DNA from 2 places in the Enterobacter cloacae complex sp. ECNIH7 genome. Region 1 is predicted to be linked to the other one. Evidence: predicted binding sites of a transcription regulator. Region 1 holds the regulator's gene; the other holds the start of a gene.

Region 1 (5,035 bases):
ATCCAGTGCGATATCTTATCTGAATACAAGTCATTGGGATTATAAGGTCAAATCCCAACAGCGGATAGCGTCAAACCAGGTTGGCAGCAAAAGTCAGATTAAACTGGAACCTTGCAGCCGGGCGGCAGAATGGTCAACATGATACCCTAACCTGACATACGTAAAAAAAGAACTTTGCCATGAAATTGAATACCCGAGCGCAAACTGCACAATCGCCGAACAATAATTCTCCCATCGTACTGGTTCACGGGCTTTTTGGTAGTCTGGATAACCTGGGCGTGCTGGCGCGCGATCTGGTTACCGACCACGATATTTTACAGGTCGATATGCGCAATCATGGTCTTTCCGGGCGTTCCGACGAGATGACCTACGCGGCGATGGCGCAGGATCTGCTGGATACGCTGGATGCCCACGACCTGCAAAAGGTGACCCTCATCGGGCATTCAATGGGTGGCAAAGCGGTGATGGCCCTGACGGCACTGGCCCCGGACCGTATTAGCGGCCTGGTGGTGATTGACGTCGCGCCCGTGGATTATGACGTTCGCCGTCACGACGAGATTTTTGCCGCTATTAATGCGGTCACAGAAGCGGGTGTCGCGACGCGCCAACAGGCGGCTGCCGTAATGCGTGAGCATCTTAATGAAGAAGGCGTCGTTCAGTTTCTGCTGAAGTCGTTTGTTGACGGGCAATGGCGTTTTAACGTGCCGGTGCTCTGGGACCAGTACAATAACATCGTCGGCTGGGAAACCGTCCCCGCCTGGCCATACCCCACTCTCTTTATTCGCGGCGGCAACTCGCCTTACGTTACCGACGCGTACCGCGACACGCTGCTGGCCCAATTCCCGCAGGCTCGCGCCCACGTGATTGCCGGTGCCGGGCACTGGGTGCATGCGGAAAAACCGGATGCTGTGCTGCGCGCCATTCGCCGCTATCTCGCTGATACTGCAAATTGATTAAAAAGAAAGCGACTGGAAGGCTGCAGGCGTCCAGTCGTTGGCGTGCCGTTTTTGGTGATGTATGATGGCGCGCTTATCGCCCGGGCATTAGCAGGGCGGCGTGTTTCCCCCGAAGTCTCAGAATCATGGCCAAAGAACAAACGGACCGTACGACACTAGATCTGTTCGCGAATGAGCGTCGCCCGGGACGACCCAAGACGAATCCGCTTTCGCGCGATGAACAGCTGCGTATCAATAAACGCAACCAGCTTAAACGCGATAAAAATCGTGGGCTTAAGCGTGTCGAACTGAAGCTCAACGCCGACGCGGTCGATGCACTTAATGAGCTGGCCGAGGCCCGAAATATCAGCCGTAGCGAGCTCATTGAAGAGATGCTGATCGCCCAGCTTGAGACGTTGCGCGGCCAGGCATAAGTCTGAAAATTCCCTTAATTACCCTTTTCATGTAGCACAGAGTGCAGTCCTGCGCGATAGCTGTTTCCGCAGGGTTGCCAGTTCTGCTATTATTGCCCTTATCCGTGGCCAAATTGCGCCACCATACTATTAAGTTTCAAGAGGTTATTTTACTCATGGCAATCATCGGCATTTTCTTTGGCAGTGATACCGGCAATACCGAAAATATCGCGAAAAACATTCAAAAACAGCTCGGTAAAGACGTTGCTGATGTGCATGACATCGCCAAGAGCAGCAAAGAAGATCTCGAAGGCTATGACATTCTGCTGCTGGGCATTCCAACCTGGTACTACGGTGAAGCCCAGTGCGACTGGGATGATTTTTTCCCGACGCTGGAAGAAGTGGACTTCAACGGTAAGCTGGTCGCCCTTTTTGGCTGTGGCGATCAGGAAGACTACGCCGAATACTTCTGTGACGCGCTGGGCACCATCCGCGATATCATTGAGCCGAACGGCGCGGTTATCGTAGGTCACTGGCCGACCGCCGGTTACCACTTCGAAGCGTCTAAAGGCCTGGCCGATGACGATCATTTCGTGGGTCTGGCCATCGACGAAGACCGTCAGCCAGAGCTGACCGCAGAGCGTGTTGAGAAGTGGGTTAAGCAGATCCGCGAGGAACTGCACCTGGATGATATTCTGAACGCCTGATTTTATCGCGGCGCAACTGCGGTTGCGCCCATGCCCCAGGTCAAACCGATTAAATTAATCGCTACAATCTTTTAACTTTTTCGCCCAGACCTGTACAATGTCTCCCTGATAAAACGTGGTTTTCCATTGAGCAAGTTTGTTGGTGATACCACGTTTTTATAAGCATATTTTGCCTGAGACTTGCAGTTTTCATTTAGCCATGGCAGTTCTATAATGAGACGCATTATCCCGGGTGCATTTTCTGTCACTTCCTACAGAAGTGAATCGTTTAGCAACAGGACAGATTCCGCATGACTGACAACAATACCGCATTAAAGAAGGCTGGCCTGAAAGTTACGCTTCCTCGGTTAAAAATCCTTGAAGTGCTTCAGGGTCCAGACAATCACCATGTCAGTGCGGAAGACCTCTATAAACGTCTTATCGACATGGGTGAAGAGATCGGGCTGGCTACCGTCTATCGCGTGCTGAACCAGTTTGATGACGCGGGCATTGTTACCCGTCATAATTTCGAAGGCGGTAAATCTGTTTTCGAACTGACCCAGCAGCAGCACCACGATCACCTGATCTGCCTCGATTGCGGCAAGGTCATTGAATTCAGCGATGATTCCATTGAATCACGCCAGCGTGAAATCGCGGCGCGTCATGGCATCCGCCTGACGAACCACAGCCTGTATCTTTACGGTCACTGCGCTGAAGGCGACTGCCGCGAAGACGACCACGCGCACGACGCGAAATAATCAGTATTCATACTCTGAGCCAGCCGCAAGGTTGGCTTTTTTTTTGCCTGAAAAAGCCCGGTGGCGCTGCGCTTACCGGGCCCACGGGCTATGACACCTTTGTAGGCCCGGCAAGCGCAGCGCCACCGGGCGTAAAGCACTTATTTATTGTTATTGCGTATCTCGTTCCAGATCTTATCGCAACGCTTCGCCACTTCCTGATCGTTACCGGTTTTACGCGCCTGGATACAGGCCTGGTAATCCATCACGCGGACGTTCTCCTGCGTCGCGAACTGCTCATGCGCTTTCTCTTTCTTCAGCACGTTCAGCACGCTCTGACAGGCTTGAATTTTCTCCGGCGATCCTTCCGCAGTATTTATGCAGGCGCTATACGCCTCCTTCAGACGGGAGTCCTCTTTCGGCGCCTGATTCTGAGCACACGCCACCAGCCCTGATGCCAGCAACGCGACGATTACGATTTTTTTCATCATGTGCAGTCTCCATACCGGCGGGACTCAGCCCGCCGGTGCGTTCATCAGAAGATGGTGAATGGGGCAATAACCATGAATTTCACGTCACGTTCATCCTGGAAGATGTTGCCGTAACCGCCCGCATAGCTCGGGATATCGGAGTGGTTGTCATACTGAGTGAAGTGCAGTTTGAACATCGTGCCTTTCGCGCGGCCATCCTGCAGGGTATAGATAGCATCGAGGCTGTAGGAAGACTCTTTCAGGCGATAGTTAGGATCGTAGTATGCGTCCGGCGTGGCCATATCGGCAGGTTTTGCGTCCCAGGCGTAAGCGTAAGAGGCACCCACGGCCCAGCCCGGCAGATTCCAGTTTTTCAGGTCATACATTGCGCCAAAGAAGACCGCTTTCTCGCCGTCGGCGTTGAAGTCAGAGCGGTTATCCCACCAGATATCAAGACGACCGTTGGAGGAGGCGTAGGTCGGGGTCATACGCTGCAGGAAGTAGCCCTGCTGCCCTTCCGCCTTCACCCATGTGCCTTCCAGACGTAAATCAACCTGACCGACCTTGTAGCCGAAGGTTAACGCCTGCAGCCACGCGGTGCCGTCATAAATGTCGTTGACGCCACCGTTGCTGACCTTGTCGCGCGTACCGTAGAACTGGTAGCTGGTGCTCAGCGGGCTACCCGCGACATCGAATTTATAGCTGGCCTTGGCAAAATACTGATCGACATAGCCTTGTGCCTGACCGAATGCCGCTTCAAGCACCAGATCGTTTTTGAAGTCGTACTTCGCGCCCAGCGAGTGCAGGTAATCGACTTTGGTTTTTTTATCGTTCTGGTAGAACTTGTCCATTTCAATGTGCCACGGCGCTTTGTACTCGTTGGTCCACATATAGGAGAAGCTCAACGCCCCCGCGTCACCGTAGTCAAAATTCGCCCCGGCTTCCGCACCCTGATAGGTACCCGGCATAAAGCTCCAGTGCGGCGCTAACAGAGTCTGACCGGTTGGCTGAATATAACCACCGCGCGCCCAAACCGGACCGTATTTAAATTTTGCAGCGGCTTTATAAAGGCTGATACCGCTCTTATCCCCGGACCAGTCTTCTTTATAGGCTTTGTTGCTGGAGGAGAAGGCAATTTCGTTCGGGTGGGCGCTGTCACCGTTTTCCGCCATTTCAATCGCGGTAAACGCAGCAATATCCAGACCGAACATATCCGCGGCATAGCCTGACTGGAAGTCCAGGTTGGCGTTCCAGGTGGAGTGAGAAAGGTTAGTTTTGTATTTGTCTTCGGTGACGTCTTTACGGTCACGTTCACGCTGCCAGTAATAAATACCGCCCGTGAGGGTAGAATCGTCGATGAAGCCTGCCGCTTTCGCCTCTGGTGTCACCACCAGGCCCGACATTGCTGTCACACCGGCAATAGCCAGCGCCAGCGCACTACGTTTGCCACTGAACGTACGCATAGATTATTCCTCTTTGACGAATTAAAACGCCTGAAGCGGCGTAAATAAAAAAGACCAAATGGTCAGGGGTAGTTTTAAATACCCTCGAATTAACTACCGTCTTTAGGTTATTTTTCGCGACGCGAATTATCAATGCTTTTTAGCGGGCAAAAGTCAGGATTATGACGAAGTGCACATAATTGGTAGTGATTTGTAACATTCGCAGAGAGGCGAGCAATGGCGGGGAATTATCAGGTATTTCAGTGGCTAGACATGGATTATCTTTCCTTTTTTATCACCTTTTTGTTTTTCGTAATGACACAAACTTTTTTTAAAAAAATAAGTAGCACCT
Region 2 (5,035 bases), 2.1 Mb from region 1:
CAACTTCCTTAACGGGGTGGAATCGGGCCATTCGCTCTCTTTTATTCTGTCCGTGCTTATCTCGTTCGCGATCTGCCTGCTCTATATGTCGCGTATTTACCAGCGTAGCGAGTGGCTTAAGCGGGGCTGGCAGGGGAGGGCGCTCACCGATCCGCTGACCGGATTGCCCAATATTCGTGCGCTGGAGGATTATCTTGAGATTCACCCGGATGCAAAAGTGAGCATTCTGCGTATGGATAACCTGGAATTTTTGAGTCGCCACTATGGGATCCTGATGCGGGTCCACTGCAAACGCACGATCGCCACGTCGCTGCAGCCTCTCCTGCAAAAAGATGAGACGCTCTTCCAGCTCCCCGGAAGCGAGCTTGTGCTGGTATTACTGGGCCCGGGAACCGCTGAGCGCTTACAGCATATGGTTGATCGGCTGAACAGCCGTAAGATTTTCTGGAACAACACCGGGCTGGATATTGAATTTGGCGCGTCCTGGGGAATGGTGGAAAACGGCGAAAAGTTGCACCACACCCTGGGGCAACTGAGCTGGCTGGCCGAGCAATCCTGCGGAACAACAAACAACGTGCTTGCGCTCACGAATAGCCTCGAGGCGGCATCAGGGCAAACGACAGAGCGAGTCCTGATGCTTGCGCGGATTAAGCATGCCCTGGAGGCGGGCCAGTTCCATTTGTACGCGCAACCGATCCAGAAGGCGGACGGGAGCGGCTACTACGAAATTCTGGCGCGTATGGAGAGCGAGGGAGAGATCTTCACTCCTGACCGCTTTATTCCGTTGATTGCCCAGTTCAACCTCAGCCACCGGTTTGATATGTGCGTCATGGAGAAATTACTGCTGTGGCTGCGCGATCACCCTTCAACGCAGGCTGGCGCCCGTTTCTCCGTTAATCTGATGCCGCTCACGCTGATGCAAAAAGAGGTGGCGACCGAGATTTGCGCGCTCTTTGAACGCTACGGCGTTGCGCCTCAGTCTGTCGTGATTGAGATTACCGAAGAGCAGGCCTTCTCAAATTCAGGCTGCAGCATCCACAATATTCAGCAGCTGCGGGATTACGGTTTCAGGATTGCCATTGATGATTTTGGTACCGGCTACGCCAACTACGAGCGCCTCAGGCGCCTGCAGGCGGACATCATTAAAATTGATGGCTGCTTTATTAAAGACATTTGTACTGATGATATGGATGCGATGATCGTGCAGTCGATGTGTAATCTGGCGAAGACGAAATCGCTGTGCGTCGTAGCGGAATACGTCGAAACACCGGCGCAGCGGGAGATGCTGCTTCGTTTCGGCGTGGATTATCTGCAGGGCTACCTGATAGGCAAACCCAAGCCGCTGGAAGAATTGCGGGCATAAAAAAACCGGGAGCCAGGCTCCCGGTTTTTGTTTAACGCTAAAGGTTAGAGCACCAGTGCCGCGATAGAAGCAGACAGGACGCTCACCAGCGTAGATCCGTAAACCAGCTTCAGGCCAAAGCGAGAAACCACGTTGCCCTGTTCTTCGTTCAGACCTTTAATCGCGCCCGCGATAATCCCGATGGACGAGAAGTTCGCGAAGGAGACCAGGAACACGGACAGAATGCCTTCCGCGCGCGGAGAAAGCGTGCTGGCAATTTTCTGCAGATCCATCATCGCAACGAATTCGTTAGAAACCAGTTTGGTTGCCATGATACTGCCCACCTGCAGCGCTTCGTGAGCTGGCACACCCATCACCCATGCAACCGGGTAGAAGATGTAGCCCAGAATACCCTGGAAGGAGATACCCAGCACCGCTGCGAACAGGGCGTTCAGCGCAGAAATCAGCGCAATGAAGCCGATCAGCATGGCGGCAACGATAATCGCCACTTTGAAGCCCGCCAGAATGTACTCACCCAGCATTTCGAAGAAGCTCTGGCCTTCGTGCAGGTTAGACATCTGGATGTTCTCTTCGCTGGCATCAACGCGGTACGGGTTGATCAGCGACAGAACGATAAAGGTGCTGAACATGTTCAGAACCAGCGCCGCAACAACATACTTTGGCTCCAGCATGGTCATATACGCGCCCACGATAGACATGGAAACGGTAGACATTGCGGTTGCCGCCATGGTGTACATGCGGTTGCGGGACATTTTGCCGAGAATATCTTTATACGCGATGAAGTTCTCAGACTGACCGAGGATCAGGGAACTGACGGCGTTGAAGGATTCCAGCTTGCCCATGCCGTTCACTTTGGACAACAGGAAACCAATTCCACGAATAACGAACGGCAGAACGCGGATGTGCTGCAGAATACCGATCAGCGCGGAGATGAAGACGATAGGACAGAGAACCTTCAGGAAGAAGAACGCCAGGCCTTCGTCGTTCATTTTACCGAAGACAAAGTTGGTCCCTTCATTGGCGAATCCGAGCAGTTTTTCAAACATTTCGGAGAAGCCTTTCACGAAGCCGAGGCCTACGTTGGAGTTCAGGAAGAACCACGCAAGTAAAACTTCAATGACCAGCAGCTGGACAACATAACGGATACGAATTTTTTTGCGGTCTGTGCTGACCAGCAATGCAAGTGCAGTAACGACAACAAGTGCCAGGACAAAATGAAGGACGCGGTCCATATTTGCTCCAAATATGAGGCAGGTTTAATTTTCGTGCACATTCTATGTAACAAGCGAAAAGAAAACGAGATCGAGGACACACTATAGTTACATCCTGTGACGAGTCTCAAAAATAGTGATCCACAATACATTTTTGTTATGTTAGGTAAATGAGTGAAAAGTTAAGTTTGTGTGCTAGTCTTCACAAAAGCGCGCGCGATTTCAGTTTCTGTTAGATCGCCCCACTTACCCGCCCGTCTATCGTTCAAAGCTATCAGAGAAATCACTGCAAACAGCATAAATGATCTTGATAATCATTCTCATTTTGATAGGATTAAACATAGCAAAGGCTATATTTCAGAGGCAGAAATGACAAACAGTCGCGTAGAGGGTAGCAGTGGCAGAGCCGCGCGCAAGTTGCGGTTCGCATTAATGGGACCTGCGTTCATCGCTGCCATTGGCTATATCGATCCAGGTAACTTTGCGACCAATATTCAGGCCGGGGCCAGCTTCGGCTATAAGCTGCTGTGGGTGGTCGTCTGGGCAAACCTGATGGCGATGCTGATTCAGATGCTCTCCGCAAAGCTGGGGATTGCCACAGGTAAAAACCTGGCAGAGCAAATTCGCGACCATTATCCGCGTCCGGCCGTCTGGCTCTATTGGGTTCAGGCGGAAATCATAGCCATGGCCACTGACCTCGCTGAATTTATTGGTGCAGCGATCGGGTTTAAACTGATTCTGGGCGTGTCGCTGTTGCAGGGGGCGGTACTGACCGGGATTGCCACTTTCCTGATCCTGATGCTGCAGCGTCGAGGTCAAAAGCCGCTGGAGAAGGTTATCGGCGGTCTGCTGCTGTTTGTCGCGGCGGCCTATATTGTGGAGCTGATTTTCTCACAGCCGAATTTGGTGCAGCTCGGTAAAGGTATGGCAATCCCAAGCCTGCCAACCTCGGAAGCGGTGTTCCTGGCTGCCGGGGTATTGGGGGCGACTATCATGCCGCATGTGATTTACCTGCACTCCTCGCTGACTCAGCATCTCCACGGTGGGACGCGCAAAGAGCGTTACTCCGCCACCAAATGGGACGTGGCGATTGCCATGACCATCGCGGGGTTTGTCAATCTGGCGATGATGGCTACCGCTGCCGCCGCTTTCCACTTTAACGGCCACACCGGTATTGCCGATCTCGACCAGGCTTATCTCACGCTGGAACCCTTACTGAGCCATGCTGCCGCCACGATATTTGGTCTCAGCTTGGTGGCTGCCGGTCTCTCTTCTACGGTGGTGGGCACGCTGGCAGGCCAGGTGGTGATGCAGGGGTTTGTCCGCTTCCATATTCCGCTGTGGGTTCGTCGCTCCGTCACCATGCTACCGTCATTTATCGTGATCCTGATGGGGCTCGATCCTACGCGAATTCTGGTCATGAGCCAGGTGCTGCTGAGTTTTGGTATCGCGCTGGCGCTGGTGCCGCTGCTGATCTTTACCAGCAACAAAAACCTGATGGGCGAACTGGTCAACTCGACCCTGGTGAAACGGACCGGGTGGGCCATCGTGGTGGTGGTAGTGGCGCTGAACCTGTGGCTGCTGGTTGGCACCGCGTTGGGTCTCTAAAAGAAAAAGGAGCCGGGAGGCTCCTTTTTGCATTAATGGTGACCGTGGCCATGACCGTGGCCGCGTCCTTTCCCGCCGCGATCCCAGCCGCCGCGACGGTCGTCACGATCGTTCCAGCCTTCGCGGTAGCCGCGCTCATACGCGTTGTCTTTATACCAGCCGCGGTGTCTGCCGTTATCATGTTTCCACCAGCGGTCTCCGCGCCACTCATAGTGACGGTTCCAGTAGTCACGGTCGCGCCAGTAGCCACCGTCCCAGTATCTGCCGTAGTCGTCACGATCGCCAATTTGTAATTTTACTGATGGCAACAGGGTGATTTCGCCCGCATTGGCGATCAGCGGGGCTGAAGCCAGTAATACCGCTGCAAGAATCAGTGACCTGAACATACTCTTTCTCCTTCACGATCGGGGCCCTTGTGGGGCCTGTTAACGCAATATTACGAGTTGGTAAAGCCTCGTTTCATCGCCTCAACTCCGAATTGCTGAATGAGAGCACTTTTTGCTAAAAGTGATTTTATTTTGAGCTGTTCAGGATTGTATCAATACGGACCAGTTCTTCAGCAGAGAAATGGCGGTTTTCCAGCATCCCCACGGCGTCATCAATCTGAGCCGTTTTACTTGCTCCAATCAGCACTGACGTCACGTTCTCATGGCGTAATACCCAGGCCAGAGCCATCTGGGACAACTTCTGACCGCGCTCTTCCGCCATGGCGTTCAGCTTTCTTACCTTCTCCAGCTTCTCTTCGGTGATCTGGTCAGGATTCAGGAACTGACTGCCGCTTGCCGCGCGTGAGTCTGCCGGAATGCCGTTCAGATAGCGGTTTGTCAATTGTCCACCGGCCAGCGGCGAGAAG

Evidence for each region. Region 1 encodes Fur, which represses iron uptake genes when iron is present. Its sites were predicted from a motif close to ATAATAATGAGAACNACTATCAA; they were not measured.
Region 2: WM95_RS17515 (Nramp family divalent metal transporter) is a predicted target of Fur. The motif match lies at 2,882-2,904, and genes of this name have one in related genera.

What each region holds. Positions count from the first base shown of each region.
Region 1 is NZ_CP017990.1:1,453,024-1,458,058, reverse strand. Features, by position in the region: gene ybfF (esterase) at 180-953, shown strand; gene ybfE (LexA regulated protein) at 1,082-1,369, shown strand; gene fldA (flavodoxin FldA) at 1,525-2,055, shown strand; gene fur (ferric iron uptake transcriptional regulator) at 2,346-2,792, shown strand; gene chiQ (ChiQ/YbfN family lipoprotein) at 2,933-3,259, opposite strand; gene chiP (chitoporin ChiP) at 3,307-4,704, opposite strand.
Region 2 is NZ_CP017990.1:3,563,890-3,568,924, reverse strand. Features, by position in the region: gene WM95_RS17525 (sensor domain-containing phosphodiesterase) at 1-1,363, shown strand, start outside; gene WM95_RS17520 (NupC/NupG family nucleoside CNT transporter) at 1,408-2,595, opposite strand; gene WM95_RS17515 (Nramp family divalent metal transporter) at 2,944-4,182, shown strand; gene WM95_RS17510 (DUF2502 domain-containing protein) at 4,215-4,568, opposite strand; gene mgrA (L-glyceraldehyde 3-phosphate reductase) at 4,696-5,035, opposite strand, start outside.